Regions from separate parts of the Nocardia sp. NPDC052316 genome, predicted to be linked through region 3. Evidence: riboswitches for the same ligand, from Rfam matches in the RefSeq annotation. Region 3 holds a riboswitch; each other region holds the start of a gene.
The links. Region 3 has a riboswitch for S-adenosylmethionine ahead of ACIHA7_RS27515 (aminotransferase class V-fold PLP-dependent enzyme). Riboswitches for the same ligand answer to the same signal wherever they lie in the genome.
Positions count from the first base shown of each region.

Region 1: another riboswitch for S-adenosylmethionine. It lies ahead of ACIHA7_RS06985 (rhodanese-like domain-containing protein); the one in region 3 lies ahead of ACIHA7_RS27515 (aminotransferase class V-fold PLP-dependent enzyme).
Region 2: another riboswitch for S-adenosylmethionine. It lies ahead of ACIHA7_RS30630 (bifunctional o-acetylhomoserine/o-acetylserine sulfhydrylase); the one in region 3 lies ahead of ACIHA7_RS27515 (aminotransferase class V-fold PLP-dependent enzyme).
Region 4: another riboswitch for S-adenosylmethionine. It lies ahead of ACIHA7_RS09830 (2OG-Fe(II) oxygenase); the one in region 3 lies ahead of ACIHA7_RS27515 (aminotransferase class V-fold PLP-dependent enzyme).

Region 1 covers NZ_JBIUBB010000001.1:1,501,065-1,508,798, forward strand. Annotated here, with positions in the region: gene fgd (glucose-6-phosphate dehydrogenase (coenzyme-F420)) at 1-962, shown strand, start outside; gene ACIHA7_RS06980 (O-succinylhomoserine sulfhydrylase) at 1,012-2,226, opposite strand; gene ACIHA7_RS06985 (rhodanese-like domain-containing protein) at 2,300-2,716, opposite strand; SAM riboswitch class IV at 2,731-2,847, opposite strand; gene ACIHA7_RS06990 (hypothetical protein) at 2,911-3,357, opposite strand; gene ACIHA7_RS06995 (FAD-dependent oxidoreductase) at 3,706-5,097, shown strand; gene ACIHA7_RS07000 (amidohydrolase family protein) at 5,156-6,028, shown strand; gene ACIHA7_RS07005 (DUF456 domain-containing protein) at 6,076-6,558, opposite strand; gene ACIHA7_RS07010 (CaiB/BaiF CoA transferase family protein) at 6,860-7,734, shown strand, end outside.
Region 2 covers NZ_JBIUBB010000006.1:661,240-668,973, forward strand. Annotated here, with positions in the region: gene ACIHA7_RS30615 (oxygenase MpaB family protein) at 1-317, opposite strand, end outside; gene ACIHA7_RS30620 (TetR/AcrR family transcriptional regulator) at 482-1,147, shown strand; gene ACIHA7_RS30625 (homoserine O-acetyltransferase) at 1,193-2,311, opposite strand; gene ACIHA7_RS30630 (bifunctional o-acetylhomoserine/o-acetylserine sulfhydrylase) at 2,350-3,684, opposite strand; SAM riboswitch class IV at 3,777-3,887, opposite strand; gene ACIHA7_RS30635 (TetR family transcriptional regulator) at 3,939-4,667, opposite strand; gene ACIHA7_RS30640 (MFS transporter) at 4,802-6,298, shown strand; gene ACIHA7_RS30645 (NADP-dependent isocitrate dehydrogenase) at 6,604-7,734, shown strand, end outside.
Region 3 covers NZ_JBIUBB010000005.1:860,851-868,584, reverse strand. Annotated here, with positions in the region: gene ACIHA7_RS27535 (crotonase/enoyl-CoA hydratase family protein) at 1-36, opposite strand, end outside; gene ACIHA7_RS27530 (2-oxo-4-hydroxy-4-carboxy-5-ureidoimidazoline decarboxylase) at 380-700, shown strand; gene ACIHA7_RS27525 (YbaK/EbsC family protein) at 754-1,233, shown strand; gene ACIHA7_RS27520 (flavin reductase family protein) at 1,428-1,979, shown strand; gene ACIHA7_RS27515 (aminotransferase class V-fold PLP-dependent enzyme) at 2,037-3,356, opposite strand; SAM riboswitch class IV at 3,404-3,517, opposite strand; gene ACIHA7_RS27510 (LysE family translocator) at 3,657-4,304, shown strand; gene ACIHA7_RS27505 (Pls/PosA family non-ribosomal peptide synthetase) at 4,642-7,734, shown strand, end outside.
Region 4 covers NZ_JBIUBB010000002.1:677,910-685,643, reverse strand. Annotated here, with positions in the region: gene ACIHA7_RS09845 (M64 family metallopeptidase) at 1-770, opposite strand, end outside; gene mgrA (L-glyceraldehyde 3-phosphate reductase) at 983-2,026, shown strand; gene ACIHA7_RS09835 (hypothetical protein) at 2,097-2,699, shown strand; SAM riboswitch class IV at 2,808-2,926, shown strand; gene ACIHA7_RS09830 (2OG-Fe(II) oxygenase) at 3,045-3,851, shown strand; gene ACIHA7_RS09825 (tRNA-dependent cyclodipeptide synthase) at 3,851-4,573, shown strand; gene ACIHA7_RS09820 (MFS transporter) at 4,570-5,976, shown strand; gene ACIHA7_RS09815 (sugar porter family MFS transporter) at 6,202-7,671, shown strand.

The DNA.
Region 1 (7,734 bases), on a different contig from region 3:
CGCGGGAATTGGTGGAGATCGCGGTACTGGCCGAGGAACACGGCCTCGACAGTGCCACGGTGAGCGACCATTTCCAGCCGTGGCGGCACAAGGGCGGGCACGCGCCGTTCTCGCTGGCCTGGATGGCCGCGGTCGGCGAGCGCACCGAGCGGATCCAGCTCGGCACCTCGGTGCTCACCCCCACCTTCCGGTACAACCCGGCCGTGATCGCGCAGGCCTTCGCCACCATGGGTTGTCTGTACCCGGACCGGATCATGCTCGGCGTCGGCACCGGCGAGGCGCTCAACGAGATCGCCACCGGGTACAAGGGGGAATGGCCGGAGTTCAAGGAGCGCTTCGCCCGGCTGCGGGAGGCGGTCGAGCTCATGCGCGCGCTGTGGACCGGCGACCGCGTGGACTTCGCGGGCGAGTACTACAACACCGTCGGCGCGTCGATCTACGACGTGCCCAAGGGCGGCATCCCGGTCTATGTGGCCGCGGGCGGACCGCTGGTCGCGCGCTACGCGGGCCGCGCGGGTGACGGTTTCATCTGCACCTCAGGCAAGGGCATGGAGCTCTACACCGAGAAGCTGATGCCGGCGGTCGCCGAGGGCGCCGCCAAGGCGGGCCGCACCGTCGCGGACATCGACCGGATGATCGAGATCAAGATCTCCTACGACACCGATCCCGAACTGGCCCTGGAGAACACCCGCTTCTGGGCCCCGCTGAGCCTGACGCCGGAACAGAAGCACAGCATCACCGACCCGATCGAGATGGAGGCCGCCGCCGACGCCCTCCCGATCGAGCAGATCGCCAAGCGCTGGATCGTCGCCAGCGACCCCGACCAGGCCGTCGACCTCATCAAGCCCTACCTCGACGCCGGCCTCAACCACCTGGTCTTCCACGCCCCCGGCCACGACCAGCGCCGCTTCCTCGACCTCTTCCAGCGCGACCTCGCCCCGCGCCTGCGCGCCCTGGCCTGAGCAATGACAAAGGCTCCACCCGCCGCGACGGGTGGAGCCTTTGTCGTTGCTAGCTGAGGGCGTGGTCCAGGTCGGCGAGCAGGTCTTCGACGTCCTCGAGGCCGACCGAGATGCGGACTACGCCGTCGGAAAGGCCGATGGTGGCCCGGCCTTCGGGGCCCATGGCGCGGTGAGTTGTGGTGGCGGGGTGGGTGATCAGGGATTTGGCATCGCCGAGGTTGTTGGAGATGTCGATGATGCGCAGGCGGTTGAGCACCTCGAAGGCGCGCTTCTTGGCCTCGTGGGCGGGGGCGTTCAGTTCGAAGGTGACCACCGTGCCGCCCGCGCTCATCTGGCCGGTGGCCAGCTCGTGCTGCGGATGTGACTCCAGGAAGGGGTATTTCACCCAGCTGACGGCCTTGTTGGTCTCCAGGAAGCGGGCGATGCGCAGGGCCGACTCCGTGGAGTGGCGCACGCGCAGCGGCATCGTCTCCAAACCCTTGAGCAGTGTCCACGCGTTGAACGGGCTCAGCGCCGGACCGGTATGGCGCATCAGGGTTTTCACCGGACCCTCGATGTAGTCCTTCGCGCCGAGGATGGCGCCGCCGAGCACCCGGCCCTGGCCGTCGATGTGCTTGGTGCCCGAGTAGACGACCACGTCGGCACCCAGTTCGAAACCGCGCTGCAGCAGCGGGGTGGCGAAGACGTTGTCCAGCACCACCTTCGCGCCGGCGGCGTGCGCGAGCTCGGTGACCCGGCGCACGTCGACCAGGGTCTGCATCGGGTTGGCCGGTGTCTCGAAGAACACCGCCTGGGTGGGCACCGACAGCGCCTGCTCCCACTGGTCCAGATCCTCGCCGTCGACGAAGACGGTTTCGACGCCCCAGCGCGGCAGGATCTCGTTGCACACCACGAAGCAGGACCCGAACAGGCTGCGCGCGGCCACCAGTCGATCACCGGCGCCGAGCAGCGCGCCGAGCGCGGTGAATACCGCCGACATTCCGCTCGCCGTCGCGAAACACGCCTCGGCACCGTCGAGCAGCCGCATCCGCTCCTCGAACATGGCGACCGTCGGATTGCCGTAACGGGAGTAGACGAAATGCTCGACGTCGCCGGTGAACGCGGCCTCGGCGGCCTCCGCGCTCTCGTAGACGAAACCGGAGGTCAGGTACAGCGCCTCGGAGGTCTCCTCGAAACCGGAGCGCCGCAAGCCCCCTCGCACACCGAGCGTCGCGGGGCCGACCCCTTCGGGCAGCGGCTTGTCGAACGCACCACCGGTGATCATGACTGCCTCCCGAGGACCCACTGCCCCCCGGCGACGCGGCTGCGCGACAACGCGGCCGCCGAACAGCAGCTACTCATGACTGCCGCCACGGCAAGCCGAGGGCGCGCCAGCCGCTGCCGCCCCGATGTCCGTGCGCGTCGACCGGGCCTTCGAAGCCGTCGAGCACGTTGTAGGAGGTGCCGAAACCGGCCTGCGTCGCGGCGATGGCCGCGCCGATGGAGCGCTGACCTGAGCGACAGAGGAAGATCACCGGAGCCGCCGGATCGTGCCCGTCCAGGGCCTTGACCAGCTGCTCGGTGAACTCACCGTTGCGCGTCCCCGTAGCATCGACCCACTCGATCAGTACCGTCGGGCGCTCGATCGAGCTGGTGTCGGGCACGCCGACGAACTTCCACTCGGCCTCGGTGCGCACATCGACCAAGACGGCTTCGGGGTTGTCTCGCAACAGTTCCCAGGCCTGCTGGGGAGTGATGTCACCGGCATAACTCATCTGGACCCTCCTAGAATCCGCACTTGCCGCGCTCGGGTTTGACGCGCGGCCAGGTCGTCACCCGGAGCACCCCACCGCGGAGGAGGGTTGCCGACCAGTATTGCCGGGGCTTGACACTGGTTCTCATGACCTTCTGCTGAGATTGCCTCGACAGGGGTCACCCTGTCAAACGGCTGCTCACGGTATGAGAATGCTCAATTACAGACCAGCCATTTGTCGCCGGAGCGGGTCAGATTCCAGGTCGAGGTGGCCTCTTCGCCGTCGACCTTCGTGGTAACCGTCGCCATCGCGCGATCGCCGTCGACCTTCGGATCGACGAGTTTCGTGATCTCCACGGTCTTTCCGCCGCCGGAGCGCCCGACCAGCGGTGAGCGCTTCGGGTCGAAGTCCGGGCAGCCCGTGCCTGGTGGGGGCACCAGATCGGTGCTGTTGGAGCCCTCGACGAAGCCGCGCACCGCGGCGGCGATCCGGTCGGATTCTGTGACATTTTTCTCAGCGGGCGACAGCACCCCGCCGATGACGATCCCGGCGAGCACGAGCACCGCGACGACGGCGGCCGCGACGAACGGTACGACGGAACGCTTGTCGGTCTGATCGACCGGGATGATCTCGTCTTCCGCAGGCTGCTGCTCTTTGCTCATACGAGCATGATCCCTGGTCGGCGGGCTTATCCGACGCTCACCCCTGCCACACGCAGCCAGGCGTTGCGAACTCCGCCGCACCGCAGCGGAATCACCGCCGCGAGACCGGGCAAGCCGGACAACACCGGTGGCGCGGCATCCGTTCAGTTCACGCACCGGCGCGGGCCGCCTCGGCCGCCACCGATAGAATCGCGAGACTGCGGCCTGCTGTCATAGCCGCGACCGGAATGGCCACGAGCCGACAACTCCGGTGTCCGCATCGTCAGGTGCAACCAGCCAGCGCGTAACTTAGCCTAGGCTAAGGAAGACGCCGTATTTGTTTCTCAACCAAAAGGGTGCGCGTAAAAGATGACCGAACAGAGTGCAGCGAATCGCCCGCTCCGCATCGCCATCGTTGGCGCCGGACCCGCGGGGATCTACGCCGCCGACGCCCTGATGAAGTCCGATGCCGAGGTCAGCATCGACCTGTTCGAGCGCATGCCCGCGCCGTTCGGGCTCATCCGCTACGGCGTCGCGCCGGACCACCCGCGCATCAAGGGCATCATCACCGCCCTGCACAAGGTCCTCGACAAGCCGCAGGTGCGCCTGCTCGGCAACATCGACTACGGCACCGACATCACCCTCGACGACCTGCGCACGTTCTACGACGCGGTGATCTTCTCCACCGGCGCCAACGCCGACCGCGCGCTCGGCATCCCCGGCATCGGCCTGGACGGCTCCTACGGCGCCGCCGACTTCGTGTCCTGGTACGACGGCCACCCGGACGTGCCGCGCACCTGGCCGCTGGACGCGGAGAAGGTCGCCGTGCTCGGCGTCGGCAATGTCGCGCTCGACGTGGCCCGCGTGCTGGCCAAGACCGGCGACGAACTGCTGCCGACCGAGATCCCGCCGAACGTCTACGCGGGCCTCAAGGCCAACAAGGCGCTCGAGGTGCACGTGTTCGGCCGCCGCGGCCCGGCCCAGGCCAAGTTCACCCCGCTGGAACTGCGCGAACTCGATCACTCGCCGACCATCGAGGTCATCGTCGACCCCGAGGACATCGAGTACGACGAGGGCTCCGAGGCCGCGCGCAGGCACTCCAAGCAGGTCGACATGATCGCGAACACGCTGGAGCAGTGGGCCATTCGCGACGTCGGCAACCGGCCGCACAAGCTGTTCCTGCACTTCTTCGAGTCGCCCGCCGAGATCCTCGGCGACGAGCAGGGCAAGGTCGTCGGCCTGCGCACCGAGCGCACCCAGCTCGACGGCACCGGCAACGTCAAGGGCACCGGCGTGTTCAAGGAATGGGATGTGCAGGCGGTCTACCGGGCCGTCGGCTACCTGTCGCAGAACCTGACCAACCTGCCGTTCGACGACCAGGCAGGCACCGTGCCCAACGAAGCGGGCCGGGTCATCGCCGACGAGAACGCCGACGGCGCCGATCGTTACGTCCCGGCCACCTACGTCACCGGCTGGATCAAGCGCGGCCCGGTCGGCCTCATCGGCCACACCAAGGGCGACGCCAACGAGACCGTGGCCTGCCTGCTCGACGACAGCGCGAACTTCACCCCGGCCGAGCGGCCGGAGCTGGACGCGGTCACCGAGTTCCTGGAGGGCAAGGGCATTCCGTTCACCACCTGGCAGGGCTGGTACCGGCTGGACGCGCACGAGCGTTCGCTCGGCGAGCCAGAGGGCCGCGAGCGCGTCAAGGTGGTCGAGCGGGAAGACATGCTGCGCGCCAGCGAGCCGCACAAGGTCTGACGACTCGCCTGGTGGGTCCGCGACAGCGGAACGACGCGTACTGAGGCATTCTGTACAGGTGTTCGATGCCCATTTCCACATCTTCGATCCGCGGTTCCCGCGGTTCGAGAACGAGGGCTACCTGCCCGGCCACTTCACCATCGCCGACTATCGAAAGCGCATGTCGCGCTTCGATGTCGGCGGCGGTGCCGTGGTCAGCGGGTCTTTCCAGGGCACCGATCAGACGTATCTGAAGGCGGCCCTCACCGAGCTGGGCGAGGGCTGGGTCGGCGTCACCCGCCTGGATCTGGACGCCACCGACGACGAGATCCTCGAGCTGGACCGCATCGGCGTGCGCGGGCTGCGGTTCAACCTCAAGCGCGCCGCCGCCGACATCACCGGCATGACCTTGCAGGCGCTGCGCGCGCACGAGCTGGTCGGCTGGCACGTCGAGGTCTATATCGACGGGACGATGCTCGCTTCGCTGCAGCCGGTGATCTCCAAGCTGCCGGTCTTCGCCATCGATCATCTCGGCATGTCCGAGGAGGGCCTGCCGTTCCTGCTCGATCTGGTCGATCGCGGCGCCAAGGTCAAGGCGACCGGTTTCGGCCGCGTCTCGATGAACGTCGCCGACACCCTGCGCCGCATCCACGCGGTCAACCCCGAGGCGCTGATGTTCGGCACCGACCTGCCCGGTACTCGCGCGGGCCGCCCCTTCCGCGACTCCGACGTCGACCTTATCTGCGACGTGGTCGGTACCGACATGTTCGCCGTCTTGGAGGACAACGCCCGCGCCTTCTACCGGCTGCCCGCCCGGGTCCGCGCCCTCCCCGCCGACCCGGCGCCGACGCTGCCGCTGTACACCGCCGAACAACCCACATTGCCCATCCGCCGCGACAGTCTCCCCAAACCCGGAGAGGTGGACACGATTCCGCTGCCCATCGTCGAGTAGCGCCGGTAGACAACACGATTCGATAGGGCAAACGCGCTCGGAGCAGGCTAGGCGGCGATCGCGCCGACCACCCAGACGCCGGTGGCGAGTAGCGCACCAAGGAGCTCGATGAGCATGGACAGGCCGACGCCCTTGAGCGCGTGCACCGTTGCCTGCCAGGCCTGCTGGCCGACGCGCAGGCGGTGCAGTTCGGAGAGGTAGACGCCGAGCACGAAGCCGACGAACAGGCCGACCACCGGGATCACGAAGAAGCCGATGATGCCGAGGACCGCGCCGAGCACAAGGGAGCGGTTGGCTACCCCCGCGTCCTTCATCTTCCGGCCGGGCCAGGTGTATTTGATGACGCCGGACAGCACCAGCAGGACCGTGCTGACGGCGAAGACAGTCCAGGCCGTCGCGCCGCCGGTCAGGAAGGCCCACACCGTGATCGCGCCGAAGATCAGGATGACGCCGGGCAGGATCGGGATGATGATGCCCAATAGGCCGACGAGAATGACCAGGCCGACAATGACCTCACCCGCAGCACTCATGATCGTGCCTCGCTGGGCTCCCGCATGACTCCACCTCACCGCGCAGGTTCGCCGGACGCTCCCGCGAATAGTGCGCTGCTGGGATTCTGTCGTACCGGATGAGCCGGTGCACGGCGGACGCCGCGTGGACATCGTCAGTGGACCGGCATTCGCGGACCGCTCCTCGACCGTGCCGACCGGAGGGGAGGGCGTCCGGCGGACGATGCGGCGTTATTGTCATACTGTCAATACACCCTCCGGGTCCCTTCCGGAGGAGCGCCGGGACGCCGTGCGCTGGATCAACGACGAACCGAGGTAGGGCGTGAGCACTCCATCCACCGCCGTCAAGGGCCCGCTCGCGGGCATCAGGGTCATCGAGCTGGCCGGGATCGGGCCGGGGCCGCACGCCGCGTTGCTGCTGGCCGATCTGGGCGCCGATGTGGTGCGGATCCAACGGGCCGGCCAGATACCCGGCGGATTCGACCGGCCGCAGCAGCGCGGGCGCACCATCGTCGAGGCCAACCTCAAGGACCCGGCCGACATCGAGAAGGTGCTCGGGCTGATCGAGAAGGCCGACGTGCTCATCGAGGGCTTCCGACCCGGAGTGACCGAGCGGATGGGACTCGGCCCGGACGAGGCGCTCGCGCGCAATCCGCGGCTGGTCTACGGGCGGATGACGGGCTGGGGCCAAGAAGGCCCGCTGGCCGATCGTGCCGGCCACGACATCAACTACATCTCCATCACCGGTGTGCTGCATGCCATCGGCCGCAAGGGTGAGCGCCCGGTGCCGCCGCTGAACATGGTCGGCGACTTCGGCGGCGGCTCGATGTTCCTGGTATTCGGCCTGCTTGCCGCGCTCGTCGAGCGGCAGAGCTCCGGCAAGGGGCAGGTCGTCGACGCCGCGATGGTCGATGGCGCGCTTGCTCTTTCGCACATGATCTGGGGAATGCGCGGGTCCGGCGCGTGGTCCGACGAGCGCGGGGTGAACCTGCTCGATACCGGAATGTCGTTCTACGACACCTACGAAACCGCGGACGGCAAGTACATGGCGGTCGGCTCGATCGAGCCACAGTTCTACGCCCAGCTGCTGGCCGGACTCGACATCAACCCCGAGGGACTGCCGTTCCAGCTCGATCCGGCCGGGCAGGAAACGCTGAAAAAGCTCTTCACGGAACGCTTCCTGACCAAGACCCGCGA
Region 2 (7,734 bases), on a different contig from region 3:
CGGCTGATCGGCTCGATCCCGGTCATCGGCGCGTGGATCCGCATGAGGTGCTCGGCCGCCTGGATGGCGGTGCGCCCGTCGGCGATGGCGGCGATCAGGAAGTAGGAGAAGGTGTGGTCGAGGCGTTTGCGCGGGTCGCTGTAGATGCCGCGGGAGTCGGCGACCGCCGCGGTGAGGAACGGGTCGAAGTGCTCGAGCACGACGGCCCGCTGGAAGCCGATGACCGCGGTGGGCGCGGTCCAGACCTTCCAACTGGGCGAATCTGGACCGAAGAACCCGTAGTCGTCCCGGCGCAGGGTGGTCGGATCGAAGTGCATCACGTGCTCCTTTGCGGTGATCGCCCCGGCACCGGGGGTGAATACAACGCAACCGTAGCAATTGCGTGCACTGAATACAACGGGTGCGTAGCATTTGTGCTCGACGGGATGCGGAAACGCGGCCGCGATGCTGTCAGGATGGAGCGCATGGAGGTGAACCGGCAGTGACCACATCGCGCACCGCGGCGGACCGGCCGCGCAGGCGTTACGCGCCGCGCCTGCCGCCGGAACAGCGCAGGGCGCAGCTGCTCGACGCCGCCTTCGCGGTGCTGAGCCGGGTGGAGCTGCACGAGCTGAGCATGGAGGCGGTCGCCCAGGAGGCGGGGGTCGGTAAGCCGGTGCTCTACACCGTGTTCAAGACCCGCGCCGAACTCGTTGCGGCGCTACTGGAACGGGAGCGCGAGCGCGGCCTCGAACAGGTCGCCGCGACCCTGCCGACCGATCTGATGGGTGCCGACCCGGTGGTCGCGGCCTCGGCCACCGTCGAGGCGTTCGTCGGTGTGGCACTGGAGAATCCGACCCGGTGGCGACTGATCCTCGCCGGGCCGGGCAACGCCCCCGACGAATACCGTGCGGCACTGCGGCATTCGCGTGCGGGCATCTTCGATCAGGCCGAGGCGCTGGTACGCATCGGCACCGCACTCGAACCACGCTGGGCCGGAGTGGATTCCGCGCTGCTCACCAACTCACTGCTGCAGATCGCCGAGATGCTCGGCAGGCTCGCGGTCAGCGAACCCGACGAGTATCCCCGCGAACGCCTGCAAGGATTCGTGCACGCCATCGTCGGCCTGCTGATGGGCGCGCCCGCGCCGAAAGGCACCGGCGCATAGCGTACCGCCGGCCCGTGCGGCGAAACCGCTGTGCGCGAAGCGAATTCAGCTGGCAGGCTGACGGCTCTGCTGCGCCAACCGCATCGTCTCGGTCAGCAACTTCGACACCGCAGCGGCCTCGGTGAGGAACCCGTCGTGCCCGTCGCGCGAGTGCACCACCTCGAGTCCATCGCAGCCGGGCAGCCCCTCGGCGAGTTCCTGCTGCGTGCGCAGCGGATACAGCCGGTCGGAGTCGACGCCGCCGACCACGCACGGCACCGGCGTCGCGGCCAGCGCGGCGGCGACCCCGCCGCGGCCGCGGCCGATGTCGTGCCGGTTCATCGCCTCGGTCAGCAGCACGTAGGTGGCGGGATCGAAACGGCTACAGAGCTTGTCGGCCTGGTGATCCAGGTAGCTCTGCACCGCGTATCGCCCGCCGCGCCAGGGATCCTCGGCGCCCTGCGCGTTGTTCTCGAACCGGTGATCCAGCTCGTCCTCGGTGCGATAGGTCAGATGCGCGATGCGCCGGGCGATGCCCATGCCGGTCATCGGCGCGCGGTCGGTGTCGTGGTAATCGCCGCCCTGCCAGTCCGGATCGGCCTTGATCGCCGCGATCTGAGTGGTCTGCGTGCCGATCTGGTCCGCGGTGGCGCGGGCGCCGACGGCAAGCACCAGTGCGGAGCCGACCCGATCCGGTGCGCCGACCATCCACTCCAGCACGCGCATGCCGCCCATCGACCCGCCGACCACGGCGGCCAGCCGCGCGATGCCGAGCCGATCGAGCAGCGCCGCCTCGGCGGCCACCTGATCCCGGATGGAGATCTCCGGAAACCGGGAGCCCCAAGGCTTTCCGTCGGGCGCCAGCGTCGAGGGCCCGGTGCTGCCCTTGCAGCCGCCGAGCACGTTCGTCGCGACGACACACCACTCGTCGGTGTCGAGCGGACAGCCGGGGCCGACCATCCCGTCCCACCAGCCGGGCAGCGGGTGGATGTCGTCCGGGTGCCCGACCACATGCGAGTCGCCGGTCAGCGCGTGCTCGACCAGCACCACGTTGTCCAGGGTGGGGGAGAGCTCACCCCAGCGCTGCACGGCCAGATGCACCTGCGGAATGACCGCGCCGCTCTCCAGCCGGACGTCGCCGACGGGGATGATGCCGAGCCGCCCGTCCGGGGGCGGCAGGGCCACCCCGGACGAACGGGCCACACTCGGTTCGCTGCTCACCTTCACGTCGCCGCCGCGAAACCGGCGCGCAGATCGGTCAGGATGTCGTCGATCCCTTCGATCCCCACCGCCAAGCGGACCAGGCCCGGAGTGACCCCGGCGAGCAGTTGCTCGGCGGGCGTCAGCTGCGAATGTGTGGTCGACGCGGGGTGAATCACGAGGGAGCGCACATCTCCGATGTTAGCCACATGGCTGTGCAGGACTAATCCGTCCACGAACTTCTTGCCCGCATCGACACCGCCGCGCAGCTCGAAGGCGACGATCGCGCCGGGGCCCTTGGGCGCCAGCTGCTTGCCGCGTTCGTACCAGGGCGAGGAGGGCAGACCGGCGTAAAAGACCTGCTCGACGTCCGGGTGGGTGCTCAGGAATTCGGCCACCGCCTTGGCATTGGCGACGTGCCGCTCGATCCGCAGGCTCAGCGTCTCGATGCCCTGGCTGATCAGGAACGCGTTGAACGGCGAGACCGCCGAGCCGAGGTCGCGTAGCAGTTGCACGCGCGCCTTGAGTGCGAACGCGGGCGCGCCGAGATCGGCGAACACCGCACCGTGGTAGCTGGGGTCCGGGGTGGTGAAGCCGGGGAAGCGCGGCTGACCCTGCGCGTCGGTGACCGTCCAGTCGAAGGTGCCGCCGTCGACGAGCACGCCCGCCACCGCGGCGCCGTGCCCGCCGAGGTACTTGGTCGCCGAGTGCACGACGATGTCGGCGCCGTGCGCCAGCGGCTGGATCAGGTACGGCGTGGCCACCGTGTTGTCGACGATCAGCGGCAGCCCGGCCTGGTGCGCGACGGCGGCGATGCCGGGAATGTCGAAGATGGCGCTGCTCGGGTTGGCGATGGTCTCGCCGTAGAACGCCTTGGTGTTCGGCCGGATCGCCGCGCGCCACTGGTCCAGGTCGTCGGGGTCGTCGACGAAGGACACCTCGATGCCGAGCTTGGGCAGCGAGTAGTGGAAAAGGTTGTAGGTGCCGCCGTAGAGGTGCGGGCTGGACACGATGTGGTCGCCGGCCGAGGCCAGGTTCAGGATGGCGAACGTCTCCGCGGCCTGTCCGGAGGCCAGCAGCAGTGCGGCGACACCGCCTTCGAGCGCGGCGACGCGCTGCTCCACCACGTCCTGGGTGGGGTTCATGATCCGGGTGTAGATATTGCCCGGCTCGGCGAGCCCGAACAGCGCGGCGGCGTGGTCGGTGTCGCGGAAGGCGTATGAGGTGGTCTGGTAGATGGGCAGGGCCCTGGCACCGGTGGTGCCGTCGGGGGCCTGTCCCGCGTGCACCTGCTTGGTCTCGAAGGACCACTGCGCGGTCGGGTCGACGTCGGCCGCGGGCACGGTGGAATCACTCATGAGCTTTGCTCCAAAGAAAAGGTTGTTCGCCAGAACTAACGGGTTATCGGGGCAACGGCGAAGTACAACAACACATTTCGGGAACCTCCTGGAAAGCGCGCTTGCTCTCGACCTTCGAGAGCCCGGTCATCACCCGGAGCACCCCACCGCTGCTGGAGGGTTGCCGTCCAGCGAGCCGGGGCTTGGCGCTGGCACTCATGACCTGACGGCATCATAACCGGCGCCGGATCAACCGCCGAAATCCGGAGCCGAACTCAGCGGGCCGCGCCGGGTCGCGCGCCGCCGCACACGCGCGTGAACTCGTCGAAGGCGGTGGTGAAGGAGTCGCGGCCTGCCGCAGCGGCCGCCTGCGGATTGTCGTAGTCGAACATGCTCTCGCCGCACTCCATCGCGAGGTGGCCGATGAGCTGCCAGGCGCCGAGGATCAGCCGCACCGGCAGCGCGTCGGGGGTGCTGTCGAGTCGTTCGGCGACCACCGCGGCGATCGCGACGTTCTTGCTGTCGGCGTGCTCGAGGCTGCGCGCGCTGACCGACGGGCTGCTGCGCATGATCCGCTGCATCTGCTGGAACTGCCGGAACGAGACCGGTCCCTCGGCGGACTCGCTCGCGGCGTGGTCGATCACCCGCAGAAACGCCTCGCGGATCGACTCCAGTTCGTTGCCGGTGACGGGAAGCGTGCGCAGCGTCTCCGCGACGGTCTCGCCGAAGTCCTGGATCGGACCGAGGACGATGTCCTCTTTGCTGTCGAAGTATCGGTTGATCGTGCGCGGCGAGACGTCGGCGGCGTTGGCGATCTGTTCGACCGTCGTCGCGTCGAATCCCTGTGCGTCGCAGAGGTTCAGCGCGACCTCGATGATTCGCAACCTGGTCTTCTGCTTCTTGCGCTCCCGTAGGCCGGGATGGGCGGGCGGCCCGGCATTGACGGGGGCAGCCGGGGTCTCCGCTGCGGTACTCGCGGTCGTCGGCGTCGGTGACTCGAGCATGTTCACACCCTATCGCAACCTAGTGTTTTCGTGTCCTTAACCGCCAAATGTCGTGCTACGACATTTTTCGCTTGACGCCAATTGTCGCCAAATGTCAGGATAGCCGCACAGTGTCTAGGGATGAGGAGACCACGGTGACCGAGACTGTGGAAGCGGTAGAAGTACCGGAAAAACAAGGCGGCTCCGCCCGCTGGTTCGCTCTCGCGGTGATCGCGTTGGCCCAGCTCATGGTCGTGCTCGACGCCACCATCGTGACCATCTCGCTGCCGTTCGCGCAGCATGATCTCGGCATCAGCGACGGCAACAAGCAGTGGATGCTGACCGCTTACACGCTGATCTTCGGCGGCCTGCTGCTGCTCGGCGGTCGGCTCGCCGACTACCTGGGTCGACGCCGGATCTTCATCGTCGGTCTCGTCGGTTTCGCCGCCGCGTCGGCACTCGCCGGTCTGGCGCAGAACGGCGCGGAGATGTTCGCCGGGCGCGCGCTGCAGGGTGCGTTCGCGGCCTTGCTCGCGCCCGCCGCGTTGTCGTTGCTGTCGGTGACTTTCACCGAACCCGGTGAGCGCGCAACGGCGTTCGGCGTGTTCGCGGGAATCTCCGCCGGTGGCGCCGCGCTCGGTCTGATCGCGGGCGGAGCGCTCACCGAGTACGCCTCGTGGCGCTGGTGCCTGCTGGTGAATACCCCCATCGCGCTGCTCGCCCTGCTCGGTGCGCTGGCATGGGTGGTCAAGGACGTGCCGACACCGCGCACCGGCGGCTACGACGTGCCCGGCGCGGTCACCGTGACGCTCGGCCTGATCGCGATCGTGTACGGCTTCAGCCGCGCGGCCGACGACGGCTGGCTGGCGGGCAGCACCCTCGGCCTGCTCGTCGCCGGGACCGCGCTGCTGATCGCCTTCGTGGTGATCGAACGGCGCTCGGCCAATCCACTGCTGCCGCTGCATATTCCGGGTGAGATCAACCGGGGTGGCGCGTTCCTCGCCGCGTTGCTCGTGCCGATCGCCATGTTCGCGATGTTCCTGTTCCTCAGCTACTACTTCCAGATCACGCTGGGTTACTCGTCGCTGAAGGCGGGCTTCGCCTTCCTGCCCTTCCCGGCGGGCATCGCGATCTCCGCGGGCGTCACCAGCGCGCTGCTGCCCAAGATCGGTCCGCGGCCGCTGATGGTGGCCGGTGCCGTGCTCGGCGTGCTCGGTTTGGTGTGGCTGGCTCAGCTGGACTTCGGCGACGGCTTCGCGACGAGCGTGCTGCCCGCCCAGGTGTTGATCGCACTCGGCATGGGCCCGCTGTTCGTCGGCATGCAGACGGTCGCGCTGCACCAGGTGGAGGAGGAGGATTCCGGCGTGGCCAGTGCGCTGCTGAACGCGGCGCAACAGGTCGGTGGTGCGGTCGGCACGGCGCTGCTGACCACCATCTCGGTGCAGACGGCCAAGACCTACGCCGAGAATCACCCGACGATCGACAACCTGGTCGCCCGCGCCTCGATCCACAGCTACGACGTGGCGTTCTATGTCGGAGCGGGCTTCTTCCTCGCCGCCGTCCCGGTGATCGCGCTGATGATCCGGGACCGGCCGGAGAACCTGATCGAGGGCTCCGAGGACGGCGCCCGCCCGGTGCACGTCGGAGTCTGACCGACGCGACCACCCCCGCGGTCCGCGTGTCGCCTGCCCGGCGGTGCGCGGACCGCGCTCGTCCGGCGCGGCGACCTGCGAATTGCGCAATGACCTACCAGTCAGTAAGTTCGTGGGGTTTCTCACTCGGGGGGCTGCCCGCACACCACGATCATCGGCAGCAGTACGCTTGTCTTGTTTGCACCACACGTCTCGCGGACAACGCGGGGCATATACGTTGTCTGTTGGAACAGCTGGGGTCCGCTCACAAGCGTGTTCACCTGGCCGTGCAATGAGGGCACCATCCTAGGAGGACACGAAGATCCATGTCCAAAATCAAGGTTGAAGGTACCGTCGTCGAACTCGACGGCGACGAGATGACCCGGATCATCTGGCAGTTCATCAAGGACAAGCTGATCCATCCGTATCTCGATGTGAATCTCGAGTACTACGACTTGGGCATCGAGTACCGGGACAAGACAGACGACCAGGTCACCATCGACGCGGCCGAGGCGATCAAGCGCCACGGGGTCGGCGTCAAGTGCGCCACCATCACCCCGGACGAGGCCCGCGTCAAGGAATTCGGCCTGAAGAAGATGTGGCGCTCGCCCAACGGCACCATCCGCAACATCCTGGGTGGCACCATCTTTCGCGCGCCGATCATCATCTCCAACGTGCCGCGCCTGGTGCCCGGCTGGACCAAGCCGATCATCATCGGCAGGCACGCGTTCGGCGACCAGTACCGCGCCACCGATTTCAAGGTGTATCAGGCTGGCACGGTCACCGTGACCTTCACGCCCGAGGACGGCAGCGAGCCGATCCAGCACGAGGTCGTGAAGATGCCCGAAGAGGGCGGCGTCGTCATGGGCATGTACAACTTCAAGGAATCGATCATCGATTTCGCGCGGGCCTCGTTCAACTACGGCCTGCAGCAGAACTACCCGGTGTATCTCTCGACGAAGAACACCATCCTCAAGGCCTACGACGGCATGTTCAAGGACACGTTCCAGGACGTGTTCGATGCCGAGTTCAAGACCCAGTTCGACGCGGCGGGCCTGACCTACGAGCACCGCCTGATCGACGACATGGTCGCCTCCTCCATGAAGTGGGAGGGCGGTTACGTCTGGGCCTGTAAGAACTACGACGGTGACGTGCAGTCCGACACCGTGGCGCAGGGCTTCGGCTCGCTCGGCCTGATGACCTCGGTGCTGCTCACCCCGGACGGCAAGACCTGTGAGGCGGAGGCCGCGCACGGCACCGTCACCCGGCACTACCGACAGCACCAGCAGGGCAAGCCGACCTCGACCAACCCGATCGCGTCGATCTTCGCCTGGACGCGCGGGCTCGAGCACCGCGGCAAGCTGGACAACACCCCCGAGGTGATCGGCTTCGCGCAGACCCTCGAGGATGTCGTCATCAAGACCGTCGAAGGCGGCCAGATGACCAAGGACCTGGCC
Region 3 (7,734 bases):
CTTCGTCTCAACGGTAAAAGCCTGCCAGTCAGTCATTTGTACAGCGTATCGAGGACAGCGCGGCTCAATACTGCGCATCCCGAAATGGGCATGTACCAGTGCTGCCCCTCCCCACCCGACCCAGCCACCACAGCGCGAGTTCTGCGAGCGCCGTTCGCGGCCCGTCTCGCGTCCGAGCGGCCGAAGCGCATGCGACGAAGTCGCGAGTCTCGGCCGCTCGGACGCGAGACACCCGGGGGCCGCGAACACGCCGCGCCCGCGCGGCAGAAAAATACTGTAAAACCTGGGCAAAATTGGTGTGGGGCACTGGTTCACGCCTGGCCGCCGGGCGGATCATGGATGGTGTCAGCAAACCTCGATACTGGATTCGGAGGCCATCATGCTGATGCATCAGGGAATCGGCCTCGAGCGGTTCAACCAAATCTCGCGTGCGCGTGCGATACACGCGTTGTTCGCCTGCTGCTGCAATGTCACCTGGGCCGCCACCCTCGCCGATGCCCGGCCCTATCCGAACAGGGACGCGCTGCTGGCCATGGCCGATGTCGAGTTACTCGCGCTGTCCCAGGACGATCTGGATCGGGCACTCGAAGCAGTTGTGCACGAACAGGTCTCGGGCGGCAGTATGGCCGAGCTCGCGCAGATCACCCAGGCGCGCATCACCAGGATGCTCGGGCCGAGCGAGGGCTATCCGGAATACTGACGCATTCGCCGAGTAGCCCGGCGCACCACCCGCAATCGCTCTACTCTGGTGGCATGCGCAGGTCGACATTGCCACCGATCGCCTGCCGAGTCGCGGACACCCTCATCGCCCGAGGCCATCACGGTGTCATCGTGACCCAGCCGGCCCCCACCCCCACCGTTGCGGATGCCGCGCGCACGCTCGGCGTCGACGTGGGCGCCATCACCAGCTCCCTGGTCTTCCTGCTGGACGAGGACCCGGTACTGCTCCTGGTCTCCGGCGCACACGAGGTAGATCTCGAGTCCACCGGAAAACGCTTGGAGGGCACCCTGACTCACGCCCCCGCCGATATGGTCCGCCAAGTCACCGGCCAGCCGATCGGCGGCGTGGCCCCGGTAGGCCACCCCACCAACCTGCCCACCTGGGTGGACACCGCCCTGTCGAACCACCGCGAGGTCTGGGCCGCGGGCGGCCACCCGAACACGGTGTTCCGCACCTCTTTCCACGAGCTGGTCCGCATCACCGCAGGGCTGCCCATAGACGTCGTCGACTGACTCTCCGAAGTCAACCCGTCTTTCGGTTCCTTGGATGCTGGTCAACGGCTCTTTGCGTGCCCGATCCCACTGATCCCGCGAGTACCCGGGTAACGCACCGGGCACGGGCTGATCCAACCCCCGCCACCCCGCAGGCCACCGACGGCACTACTCTCGAAAAGGAGTTTTGCCTGAATACCCGGAGAGGCGGCACAGTGACCGAAGCTGAACGGCCCGCCGCGGATTTCCAGATCCCCGATGATCTGAGCGGGATCACCGCCGAGCAATTCCGCGCCTCGATGCGCCACTATCCGGCGGGCGTCACCGTCGTGACGCTGAACTCGCCGAAGGGCCCGATCGGTTTCACCGCGACGTCCTTCGCCTCGCTGTCGCTGGCCCCGCCGCTCGTCTCGTTCAATATCGCGCACACCTCGTCGAGCCTGGCCGCGCTGCTGGACGCCGACTCGGTCGTCATCCATTTCCTCGGCGAACACCAGCACCACCTGGCCCAGCGTTTCGCCCGCACCGCCGAGGATCGCTTCAGCGACCGCTCGCTCTGGACCACCCTCGACACCGGCGAGCCGGTCCTGCACGGCACCCCCATCTGGCTGCGCGCGACCATCCACCAGCTCATCCCGCTGGGTGACCACACCCTGGTCGTCGGCCTGGTGACCCGGGTGCACGACAACACCAACGAGACCCCCGCCGCCGCGCCCCTGCTCTACTACAACGGCCGCTACCACCGGCCCACCAAACTCGGCGACTGAGCGACGTTTTTCGACCATGGCCGTCCGGCGTAGTGCCGGGCGCCCACTTTCTATCGGCTACCCGGTGAGGCAGGGGGCGGCGCCGGTCGGGGCCTGCGAGGTGAAGGGGCGGGTCTCCGGAGTGGGGTTCCAGAGGTTGTTCGTGGTGGCGTAGTTCCAGCTCGGGCCTTGGTGCACGAGCGTGGCTACGGCATCGATGAGCCGGTCGATGTCGGCGGCCGTCGTGCCGAGGCCGATGCTGGCACGGAGGGCGCCGTCGAGTTCGAGGCGGGCGAGCAGCGGATGCGCGCAGAAGCGGCCGTCGCGGACGCCGATGCCGTGTTCGGCGGAGAGATACGCGGCGACGTGGCCGGGGACGAAACCGTCCAGGGTGAAGGCGACGATGCCGACGGTGTCGGGGGCGTCGGTCCAGATGCGCAGCAAATTCACGCCGGGGATCGCGGCGAGGCCGTCGCGGAGTCGATCGGCGAGGTGGTGTTCGTGGGCGGCGAGGGTTTCCGCGTCGATCTCACAGAGCGCGTCACAGGCGGCGGCCAGGGCGGCGGCGCCCAGCACATTGGGTGACCCACCCTCGTGGCGCTGCGGGGCCTGCGCCCATTCGGTGCCCGCGGTGGTGACCTCGCGGACCGCGCCACCACCGGCGAGGTAGGGCTCGGCGTTGTCGAGCCAGTCGCGGCGGCCGACGAGCACGCCTGCGCCGAACGGCGCGTACAGCTTGTGGCCGGAGAACGCGACATAGTCGATGCCGGTGTCGCGCAAACTGATTCGCCGGTGCGGCGCGAGCTGGGCGGCATCGACGAGGATGCGGGCACCGCACTGATGAGCGATGGTGGCCAGCCGCTCCAGCGGCAGCACCTCGCCGGTGACATTGGACGCGCCGGTCACCGCGAGCAGCGCGGCGGGCTTGCTGCACAGCTCGGCCACCAGCCTGCCGACGGTCTCCTCGACGGTGGCGCCTGCCTGCACCACGCGGCGGCCGTGCCTGGTCCATGGCAGGAAGTTCGCGTGATGCTCGATGTCGAGCACCACGGTGTCGCCGGGCACGCAGGAGGCGAGCAGATTCAGCGAGTCGGTGGTGTTGCGGGTGAACACCACCACCTGGTCGTCGGCCGCGTCGAGGAACCGGGTGACCGAACCGCGAGCCGCCTCGTAGCACTCGGTGGAGATCCGCGAGGCGTAGCCCGCGCCGCGGTGCACGCTCGCGTAGAACGGCAGCAGCTGCTGCACCCGGTCGGTGACCTGCGCCAATGCGGGAGCGCTCGCGGCGTAATCGAAGTTGGCGTAGGTGGTCGTCCCGCCTTGGACCAGCGGCACCCGCAGGTCGTCGCCGGAAACCCGGGCGAGGGGGGCACAGTTCTGGGTTGCCACAGCAGTCATCACGAAAATCCCATCGGCTCTGGAACCCGCAATCAGGTGATTCGTCGAGTCCGCGCTTGCCGCACCCGGTCGGGCGTCGGCCTGGTCGTCACCCGGAGCACCCCACCGCGGAGGAGGGTTGCCGACCAGCAAGCCGGGGCTGAACGCTGGTACTCATGACCTGACCCGAGATTGGCAGACCGGAACCCGCGCTGTCAAGTGTCCTCGGCGGCGTGGCCACGGCGCTCGCACACGCACGTGCAGGGGTGGTAGGCGGGGAAATGCGTTGCTTATCGGACGGTATTGGGTTCACATCAGTGGATGTCGCTTTCCCTGCTGCTGAGCTTTATCGGCCTGTGCGTTCTGCTGTCGCTCACTCCCGGCCCTGACTCGTTCCTGGTGCTGCGGTTCTCGCTGGTGGACGCGCGACCCGGGATCGCCGCGGCGATCGGGTCGGCGCTCGGTGGGATCGTGTGGGCGGTGGTGGTCGCGGCCGGTGTCGCGGCGCTGCTCGAGCAGTCGGCGACCGCGTACCGCGCGTTGAAGGTGATCGGCGGAATCTACTTGGTGTACTTGGGCGTTCGCGCGTTGCTCGACCAGCGGCGGCAGCGCAGGGCCGCGCGGGACGCCGAGGGCGCCGGGGGTCTGGCGGACCACGCGCCTGGCACCAGGACGTCGGTTCGCTCGGCGTTCACCGCGGGTGTCGTCTCGTGCATGTTCAACCCGAAGGTCGGCCTGTTCTATCTCGCGGTGCTGCCCCAGTTCCTCACCGAGGTCACCTTCGTCAACACCCTCGCCCTCGGCGCCATCGAGTCGGTGATCGCCGCGGTAGAGATGGTGCTCCTGGCCTTGGTCGCCTCCCGCGCGGTCGCGCTGCTGGGCCGCCCGAAGATCCGGGAGCGGCTCGAACAGGCCAGCGCCGCCATCCTGGCGACTCTCGGCATCGGAACCGCCGCCTCCGCGGCCTGACCGCTGCGGCGCGAAACGCGCTGAGCTGCAAGATCACCAGCGGGATGAGGGGAATCACAGCGGCCTGCGCGCGATGCCCAGCGACCGCCCGGCGAACCCACCGGGTAACCCGCCCACCAGGCGTTGCTTCGGCGCGTCCGACAGAAACCGCCACGACCTGCAACAACCTCGCCCACGGCGGTCCGCGCGGCAACCGCGGCGGTGAACAACAAACGTCGACAACCCCGAGTACCGTGGACAACTGGTCACCATGGTGTTTGCCCATTGGTAACCCAGCTATGACACAACAACACCAGGGAAGCGCGAGGCAGGTCGAATGGGAGGTGGGCAGGGCGTCATGCTCCAGCCACAGGTTGACGCGACGGTACACCCGCTACAACGGACCGCGCACACGCCACCGGCCCGCACCCTCGTCGACATCCTGACCGCTACCGCACTGACCCATCCCGACGCACCCGCCATCGACGACGGCGATACGGTGCTCAGCTACCTCGAACTCGTGGTGGAGATCGAGAAGACGATGGCCCGCCTCGCCACGGCAGGCGTGCGACCGGGCGACCGGGTCGGCGTGCGGATGCCGTCGGGTTCCCGGGAGCTCTACCTCACCATCCTGGCCGTCCTGTACGCGGGCGCCGCCTACGTGCCGGTGGACGCCGACGACCCGGACGAGCGCGCCCAGCTGGTCTTCGGCGAAGCGCAGGTCACCGCGATCGTCACCGCGGCGGGCATCGAGACGACCCCCGCGGGAATCCGTGCGGCGGCGGACAATCCGGCCGACGCCGCAGCGAGCACCCTGCCCACGCCCGCCGACGACGCCTGGATCATCTTCACCTCGGGCTCCACCGGAACGCCGAAAGGTGTTGCGGTGACTCATCGCAACGCCGCGGCGTTCGTGGACGCCGAGGCCAGGCTCTTCCTGCCGGACGCCCCGATCGGCCCCGGCGACCGGGTGCTCGCCGGACTCTCGGTCGCCTTCGACGCCTCCTGCGAGGAGATGTGGCTGGCCTGGCGCAACGGCGCCTGCCTCGTCCCCGCCCCGCGCGACCTGGTCCGCACCGGCGCCGACCTCGGGCCATGGTTGGTGCGCCGGGAGATCAGCATCGTCTCCACCGTGCCGACGCTGGCCGCGACCTGGCCCGCCGAGGCGTTGGACGCGGTCCGGCTGCTGATCTTCGGCGGCGAGGCTGTGCCGCCCGAACTCGCGGAACGTCTTGCCGGAAACGGTGATACGGAGCGCGAGGTCTGGAACACCTACGGCCCCACCGAGGCCACCGTGGTCGCCTGCGCCGCGCTGCTCGACGGCGCGTGGCCCATCCGGATCGGGCTCCCGCTCGACGGCTGGGATCTCGTGGTGATCGACGCGGCCGGAAACCCGGTGGGCGAGGGCGAATCCGGCGAGTTGGTGATCGGCGGCGTCGGCCTGGCCCGCTACCTCGACCCCGCGAAGGACGCCGAGAAGTACGCGCCGCTGCCCTCGGTCGGCTGGGACCGCGCCTACCGCAGCGGCGATCTGGTTCGCAACGACAGCGCGGGCCTGGTCTTCCTCGGCCGCGCCGACGACCAGATCAAGCTCGGCGGCCGCCGCATTGAGCTCGGCGAGATCGACAACGCGCTGCAACACCTGCCCGGTGTCACCGGCGCCGCCGCCGCGATCCGAACAACAAAGGCGGGCAACAAGATCCTGGTCGGCTACCTGACCGGGCCGGGCCCTGATTTCGATCTCAAGGCGGCCAGAACTCAACTCGCCGAACACCTTCCGGCTCCCCTGGTCCCGCGCCTCGCGGTGGTCGACGAACTGCCGACCCGCACCTCGGGCAAGGTCGACCGCAACGCACTGCCATGGCCGCTGCCCAACAGCGCCGACGACGAGGCCGACAACGACCTCACCGGTACCGCGCAGTGGGTTGCCGGACTGTGGGATTCGATCCTCGGCGGCGAGGTGCTCGACCTCGACGCCGACTTCTTCGACCTCGGCGGCGGCTCGCTGGCGGCAGCCCAGTTGGTGACCGCGCTGCGCGCCCGCTATCCCCAGATCACCGTCGCCGACCTGTACGACCATCCGCGGCTCGGCGCGCTGGTGGAGCTGCTGGAGCAGAGCACCCCGGCCGTCGCGGTCGAGGAGCGCGTGGTGCGCCCGACACCGCGGCGCGCCCAGTGGACCCAGGTGCTCGCCACCATCCCGCTCACCACGCTCACCGGCCTGCAGTGGCTCACCTGGCTGGCCATCGTCGGCAATATCGCGGCCTGGTCCGGTTCGCTGCCGTGGCTGCCGCAGCTGTCCTGGTGGTGGACGCTGGTGGCGTTCCTGCTCTTCATCTCCCCGCCCGGCCGGATGGCCATCTGCGTGGTCGGTGCCCGCCTGCTGCTGCGCGGCGTCGAACCAGGCAGGCATCCACGCGGCGGCTCGGTCCACCTGCGGCTGTGGGCGGCGGTGCGCCTGTCCGAGGCCAGCGGTGCCGAGAACCTCTCCGGCGCACCGTGGATGGTGCCGTTCGCGCGGGCGCTCGGCGCCAAGATCGGCAAGGGCGTCGACCTGCACACCCTGCCGCCGGTGACCGGCATGCTCGAACTCGGCGACGGGTGCAGCGTGGAACCCGAGGTCGACCTGTCCGGCTACTGGATCGACGGCGACGTCGTCCACATCGGCCCGGTGACCGTCGGCGCAGGCGCGGTGGTCGGCTCACGATCGATCCTGTTGCCTGGCACCAAGATCGGCAAGAACGCCGAGGTCGCGCCCGGCTCCGCCGTCTCCGGCAAGGTCAAGGCCGAGCAGGAGTGGGCGGGCTCGCCCGCCGCGAAAATCGGTAAGGCGCATCATCGCTGGCCCGCGCACACGCCCGATCGCGCGGCGCACTGGGTGGCGATCTTCGGCGTCACCTCGATGGCACTTGCCGCGGTACCCATCCTCGGCCTCGGCGCAGGCGGGGTGTTCATCGCCTGGTTCATCCGCGACACCCGCACCCTCGCGGGCGGTTTGGGTCGCGCGTTCGCCATCCTGCCGGTCGCGACGCTGCTCAGCCTCGCGGTGTACGCGGCGATCACCATCATCGCGGTGCGGCTGCTCAGCTTCCGGCTGCGCGAGGGCTACCACCCGGTGCGCAGCCGCACCGGCTGGCAGGTGTGGTCCACCGAGCGCCTGCTCGATTCGGCGCGCACCTTCCTGTTCCCGCTGTACGCGAGCCTGCTCACGCCGATCTGGCTGCGGCTGCTCGGCGCGAACATCGGCAAGGGCGTCGAAGCGTCGACGGTGCTGCTGCTGCCCAAATTCACCACGGTCGCCGACGGCGCGTTCCTCGCCGACGACACCATGATCGCCAGCTACGAACTCGGCGGCGGCTGGCTGCGCATCGGCGAGGCGAAGGTCGGCAAGCGCGCGTTCCTCGGCAACTCGGGCATGACCGCACCGGGTCGGCGCGTACCGAAGAATGGT
Region 4 (7,734 bases), on a different contig from region 3:
TGGTACCACTTGGCCTTGTTCTGCTGCATCTGCGCGCTGGTGTAGGTCGAGGCGTTCACCTCGCGCGGCTCCCGGCCGGTGTAGCGGTCGTTCGGGTAGTCGTACTCGTCGGCCAGCCCGGCCACCGAGTGCCCGAGCTCGTGCACCACGATCTGCCCCGACTGCGCGTTGCCGCCGGACGACGTCGCCACCTTGCCGCCCGCCCCGCCGTACTTGGTGGTGTTGGCCAGCGCGACCACCTGGTCCACCTCGGGCGCCAACCGGGCGTACTGCAGGGCTTTGGTCTCGTTCACACACAGCAGCCGCTCGGTGCCGCCGCACCAGAAGGTCATGTCCAGGGCGGTGTTCCGGTAGGTGCCGCGCGGATCGTTGTCCACACCGGACTGCTGGGAGACCACGTTCACCGCCCAGACGTTGAACGAGTTCTTGTAGGACTTGAACGGTTCGACCTGGGCGATCTCGTTCCACCGGTTGATCGCGTGCTGCTTGTAGGTCTCCAGCTGAGCGGAGGTGTATCCGTCGCCGACGAACACCAGATCGAAGCGCTGACTGGACGGCCCGGTCTGCTGGATCGTCACCACGTCGGCCTGCACCGCCGAGCGCGGGGCCGGGGCTTCCGGGCGGACCGGCACGGAAACGCGGCCGATGGTGCCGTCCGGGGAGAACACTTCTCGTTCTTCGGTGGGGGCGGCCGATCCCGTGGCGACCGACATCGCAACGATGATCAACGCGCCGAGCATGATTGCGAACATGCGTCGTAACAAGGGCATGGCAAAGCTCCTCGAGTGGTTCGCGATTTCGACCCGGACGGCGCGGGCCGCACTTCGGTCTGTCGAATTCCTCATCAAGGAACCACATTTGGTCCGGCAACTCGACTGAGGAATAACTGGGGAATGGACGCGCCGATCGCCCGGGCTCGGGCTGCCGCCGCGCACCGGTCGGGCAGTATGGGACCGTCCGTGCAGCTGATGAGGAGGTCTCCATGGCATATGTTCCCGACCCCGCCAGGTACGACGGCGCGATGCGCTATCGCCGGTCCGGACGCTCGGGCCTGGATTTGCCGCTGCTCTCGCTCGGCTTCTGGCACAACTTCGGGGATGACCGCCCCTATCTCACCCAGCGTGAAATCGCCTTGCGCGCCTTCGATCTCGGTATCACGCATTTCGACCTGGCGAACAATTACGGCCCGCCCTACGGCGCGGCGGAGATCAACGCTGGACGCATTCTGCGCGAGGAACTCGCTCCCTACCGCGACGAACTCGTCATCTCCAGCAAAGCGGGCTGGGACATGTGGCCGGGTCCGTACGGGCAGGGCGGCGGGTCACGCAAGTATCTGCTCGCCTCGCTCGACCAGTCGCTGAGCAGGCTCGGACTCGACTATGTCGACATCTTCTATTCGCACCGATTCGACCCGACGACTCCGCTGGAAGAGACCGCGGCGGCGCTCGATACCGCGGTCCGTCAGGGAAAGGCGCTGTACGTAGGAATTTCCTCGTATACCGCGCAGGATTCGGTCACCATCGCCACACTGCTGCGTGAGCTCGGCACTCCCCTGCTCATCCATCAGCCGTCCTACTCGATGCTCAACCGGTGGATCGAGACCGAGGGGCTGCTCGACGCGGCCGGCGCGGAGGGGTTCGGCGTCATCGGGTTCACCGCGCTCGCGCAGGGGCTGCTCACCTCGAAGTACCTCGATGGCATTCCACCGGAATCGCGTGCCGCCCAAGGCAAGTCGTTCCAGAACGAGTTGCTCACCCCGGCGATGATCGATCGGCTGCGCAAACTCGGCGCGGTCGCCGATCGCCGCGGGCAGACGCTGGCCCAGCTTGCGCTGGCCTGGGCGCTGCGCGACGATCGGGTGACGTCGCTGGTGATCGGCGCGTCCACCACCGACCAGCTCGAGCAAAACGTCGCCGCCCTCGACAATCTCGAATTCAGCGCCGACGAGCTCGCCGACATCGACGCGCTGCTCGACGATGACGGCGAAGTCGACCTGTGGCGGTCCGCGCGCCAAGGCACTCTCTGAACAGTATTGCCCGCGTTATTGCGCGTAGGAAGTGCCGTTTTCGATTGGCGCACCGGGGAATTCCGTACAGGTGAGGATTTACGCCGATCGGGCCCCCGTCGCCGCCCGTCAATTGGTCACGGATCTGCTGGTGGTGGCCTGGGTATACGCCTCGGTCACGGCCGCACTCTGGGTGCACGATCTGGTGCAGCAGCTCGGGGTGCCCGGCCAGAAGCTGGAAGGCGCGGGCGGCGGCATGGCCGACAGCCTCGGTGACGTCGGCCGGAAGGTCGGCCGGGTGCCGATGGTCGGCGACGATCTCACCTCCCCCTTCGAGCGCGCGGCCGCGGCCGCCCGGTCCATGGCCGAGGCCGGAAGCGACCAGCAGGCCCTGGTCAACGACCTCGCCATGGCCCTCGCCCTCGGACTCTTGATCGTCCCGCTCGGACTGGTGCTGTTCCTCTGGCTGCCGCTACGCGTGCGCTGGATGCGCAGAGCCGCAACAGCAGCCCGCCTGCGCGCCGCCCCCGGCGGACGCGACCTACTCGCCCTGCGCGCCCTCGCCAACCAGCCCCTGCGCAAACTCGACCGCATCGACCCCGACGTGGTCGACGCCTGGCGCCGCGGCGACGAAGCCACCGTCCGCCGACTGGCCGCCCTCGAACTACGCGGCCTCGGCCTACTCGGCGGCTGACCAGGCGTGACGGTCCGTAACTCCGGGCGGAAACTCCTTAGCTCGGTTCATAACTCAGCGCGATTCTAAAGCGTGACAACGGTTCTGACGGGCGGCACGCTTACCTCAGGTCAAGAGTGCCAGCGTCAAGTCCCCGGCTAGCTGGCCGGCAACCCTCCAACCGCGGCGGGGTGCCCCGGGTCAAGACCAGGCCGAGCCGCGTAATGCGGCCCGGGCAAGCGCGGGCTCCATCGGTGTGCTGGAGCCCTCTCGAGAGACGGGGGTCGACTCATGTCCGAAACGCACTCCCCTTCTCGTGCCTGGGCCTGTGCCCGGTCCATCGAGCGACAACCAGAGGGGAACGACATGACCACGGCCACGCCAACTCTCGGAGACCGCGTGCTGGACACCACCAGGCAAAGATTCGACCATGAATCGTTGACCGCGCTGTTGAACGGCGACGTGCACGCGGTGCGACTGGCCGGATTCGTCCGGCCGGACGCGCTCGACCACCTGCGCAAGGCCTTCGTCGGCAGGCAGGACCACGGCCCGTTGGCCACCGACCCGCAGTTCCGGCGGATCGGGCACGCGTTCTCGGAGACGAGCACCGACGCCGGGCGCGGGCGGTATTTCGAGGAGGCACGCGACAATATCGATCGGCTGCGCGACATCGCCTCGCCGTATTCGTACCCCGCCGACGACCTGCGGTTACTGCTCGACGAGAGCTGGCCCGCCGGGGCGAGTTTGTTGCGGCGCGACGGGCAGGCTTTCTTCGCCGGCGTCGCGCGCTACCAACTGGTGGGTGTGGATTTGGAGCCGCACACTGACAATGTCGGCCGCAACCTGCCGCCGGACTTCGATATTCGGATCACGCGGCAACTGTCGGTGAATGTCTATCTGGATGTGCCGGATCGGGGCGGCGAATTGCAGATCTGGGACGACTATCCCGACGAGAGCGAATATCGAGACCGATCCGGCGACCGCGTCTACGGCATCGACCGTGCCGCGGTAGGCGATCCGGCGCTCGTCATCACGCCGCGCGTCGGCGATGCGATCTTCATCGATCCGCGCCGCGTGCACGCGGTCGCGCCGTCCCAGGACCGCCCCCGCATCACCATCGGACTGTTCATCGGGGTCACCGATCCGGCCGAGTCGCTGAAGGTGTGGAGCTGATGACCACGACTACGCTGCTCTCGGCGTCGCACAAGGCCGCCTACGACCTACGCTCGGACGGCATCACCACCGACGGCCGCTCCACCGTCCTGCTGGTCAGCGTCGGCGCGGACTACCACGAGGGTGAAAAGCTCGCCGCGACCATCGATTTGATCAATCGCTCGAACTTCGGGCGCTGCGCGATCGCCGTCGCGGACACCCTGCAACGGCACAACCTCAGCGGCGGCACCGATATCGACCGGCATGCTCGTGCGCGCATCGCCGGTGACCAATGGATCGCACGCAACCAGGGCTATCTGGACCAGATCGACTGCCCGACAAACATTCTGCGGTGGGACTTCGCGCTGTCCCATCCCCGCTACGGCGACCTCTACGACGCCATCGAGCACGCCTACGAGACCGACGAACCCTATCGGCACGCCATCGACAGCACCATCGAACGATTCATCGAACGGCGGCTGGCGCGCGAACCCGACGTCGACCAGGACGCGGTCCGGATATCCTGCCGCGCATACCTTTTGGAGGAATGCCCGATCATCATGCCGCTGTGGGCGCACGAGGGATTCGACTTCGTCATCTACCCGCAGCGCATCTCCGCCGCGATGGGCCGCACACGGGAACTGTTCGTCGAACCCGAGTACCCGGACCGCGTCGCCTGGCTCCCTTTGCGATTCAAGAAGCGCAAGTCGGCGCTGAACTCCGCGGCGGAGGCGCAGCTGTGAGCCTCGAGATCCCGGCCGAGCGGCGCGTCATCGGGTTCGGCGGGCTGGCGGTGGCGTCGTTCCTCGGGTGCATCGACCTCACCATCGTCACCACCGCGCTGCCCGCCATCGGGGCCGATCTGCAGGCCGGTACGTCGAACACCGAACTGACCCTCGGTGTTTTCCTGATGGCGCTGTCGATGTTCATGGTCACGGCGGGGCGGGTTGCCGATCATCTCGGACGCCGAAAGGTGTTGCTGTTCGGGCTCACCCTGTTCGTGGTCGCGTCGGCGGGGGCGGCCGCCGCCTCGTCGATCGGGATCCTGCTCGTCGCGCGCTTCGTGCAGGGTGCGGCCTGTGCCGTGCTCTACACGAGCACCTCGACGCTGGTGGAATCGCTGTTCCCACCGGGTGATCGAGGCAAAGCTATCGGCTGGCTGTACTCGGTGAACGGTCTGGGGTTGGCCATCGGCCCGGTGCTCGGCGGTCTGCTGGTGCCCGATCTGGGCTGGCAGTCGATCTTCTGGATCAACATTCCCCTCGGCCTCGCGGCCTTGGTCGCGATCGCGTTCGCGGTCCCCCACGTGCCGCCGGACCCGACCGGCGGCACGGACTGGGCCGGACAGATCGTCGTCGCGTTCGCCGTAGTGTCGGCCGTCGGCATCTTCGTACTCGGCGACCTGCGGGGATGGCTTTCACCCTGGGTCCTCATCGCCGCGGTCGTCCTCGTTGTCTCGGTCGCGGTGGGGATCGTCGCGGAGCGGCGGGCGGCGAATCCATTGATCGATCCGGCACTGTTCGGCAATCGGAGATTCGTGGCCGCCATCGTCTCGGACTTCTCGCTCGGCCTGTTCTATGCCGCTGCGCTGCTGGCGATTCCGACGTATCTCACGCAGGGACGCGACTTCGACGTGCGCCAAGCGGGATTCGTGCTGTTGCTCGTCAGCGGCACGCTCGCGCTCGCATCGCCGGTCGCGGGGCGGTTCGTGGATCGGTTCGGCGCACATTCGTTGCTGCCGTGGGGGTTCGGGCTGTTGACCCTCGCGGGAGCGGGCATCGCCTGGTCCGCCTTCGGTGAGCTGCTGGCCGTGCTCTTCGTCGCGCTGGTGCTGTTCGGCGCGGGGTGGGCACTGGTGCTGGGACCCGCGACCGTGCTGGCCATTTCGACGGTGCCGCCGAGCCGATCCGGCTTCGCGGTGGGTGCCTCGTGGACGTTCCACAATCTCGGCGGGGCGATCGGCGCCGCGGTGGCGACCGTCGTCTTCGGGCGGATCGATCTCTCGACCGGTGCTGCCACCGGACGAGTCGCCTCGATCATCGCGACAACCAGCCTGATCGCCGCAGTCCTCGTGGTAGTCCTCACCGCAGGACGGACCGAGAAGGTGGCGGCCGACCGGCCGGTGCCCGTCGAGGCGGCCACGTAGTTTCGTTGCGGCAGTTCTCGCCGAAGTGCGAGAACTGCCGCAATACTCCGAAACCACGCAATACGCCAAACATGAAAGTAATTCTGTTCACAAATAAGACCGGTAAGTTTGCGCTGGTGAGGCGCGCACGGTCGACTGGGGCGTATGCCAGGTGAGCGTTCGACAATAAGCAGACGCAGGAATTTCATTCCTCGCCTGCGCCGCCGCAACCTCGATGGCTACGAGATGGTTATTTCCGCGCCGGAGAAAGCGACGCGGGATGAAAAGCAGAACGCCAATCGCAACGTCGTGATCGTGGCGCTGTTCGCCGCCCTCGGCGGCATGCTCTACGGCTACGACACCGGAATCATCTCCGGCGCGCTGCCCAAAATGTCCGCGCAATGGGGTATCGACCACACCCAGCAGGAGATCCTCACCGCCGCCATTCTCGCCGGTGCCGTCGTCGGCGCCCTAATCGGCGGGTCCCTGTCGAAGTCGCTGGGGCGACGGAAAACCATCTTCATCATCGCCTGCGTGTTCGCGGTGGGGGTCGTGGCCTGTGCGCTGGCGGTGGACGCGTGGATGATGACGGTCTGCCGGTTCTTCCTCGGCCTCGCGGTCGGTGCCTGCTCGCAGATCGTGCCCACCTACATCGCCGAACTCGCCCCGCCGCATCGCCGCGGCGCGATGGTCACTTTCTTCAATCTCGCCATCGGCGTCGGCATCTTCCTCGCCAACCTGGTCAGCGTCGTGGCGGGCGACACCTTCGAGGCCAGCGACGACTGGCGCTGGATGATCGGTATCGCGGTGATTCCGGCGCTCGTCCTTGCCGTCGCGATGCTGCAACTACCGGAGACACCGCGCTGGCTCATCGAGAACGGCACCGTCGGCAAGGCCAGGGTCGTGCTGCGGTGGATGCGCCCGAACCGGTCGGCCGCCGTCGACGAAACCCTGAAGATCTGGGCGATCTCCCAGCAGGAGAACAAGGCGTCCCGCGGCGGTTGGGCAAATCTGACCCAGCGGTGGGCCCGCCCCGCCCTCGTCGCCGGGCTCGGCATCGCCGCCTTCACCCAGCTCTCCGGGCTGGAGATGATGATCTACTACTCGCACACCATCCTCGGCAGCGCAGCGGGTTTCAGCACCGGACTCGTCGTCTGGTCCGGCCTCGGCATCGCGGCGGTCTACCTCATCTTCACCGCCGTCGGCGAGCGCCTGGTCGACGTCGTCGGCCGCCGCCAACTCATGCTCACCCTCATCCCCGGCGCCACCCTGTTCCTCTTCGGCTTCGGACTCCTCTTCGTCCTCACCGCCCACCCCAACCGCTACCTCACCCTGGCCCTCATGCTCGCCTACATGGCCTGCAACGCCGCGGGCCTGCAAGCCGTCGGCTGGCTACTCGGCTCCGAGCTCTACCCCCTCAGCATCCGCGACCGCGCCACCAGCCTGCACGCCGTAGCCCTCTGGGGCTCCAACCTCTTCCTCACCCTCACCGCCCTGACCACCATCGACACCCTCGGTCTCGGCCCCGCCTTCATCATGTACGCCCTCTTCAACCTCCTGTCCTTGGTCTTCGTCTTCTTCTTCGTCCCCGAAACCAAGGGCCACTCCCTGGAAGACATCGAACAATCCCTCCGCCAAGGAACCTTCCTCCCCCTCCGCGGAAACATCGGCAGCCGAGTCGACCTCCCCACCACCACCGCCCCGGTTCATCCGTAACCCTGACTGGTGGCGGTCGAATACTTTGCTGGACAGGCGATCACGAGGAAATGGTGTAATTGG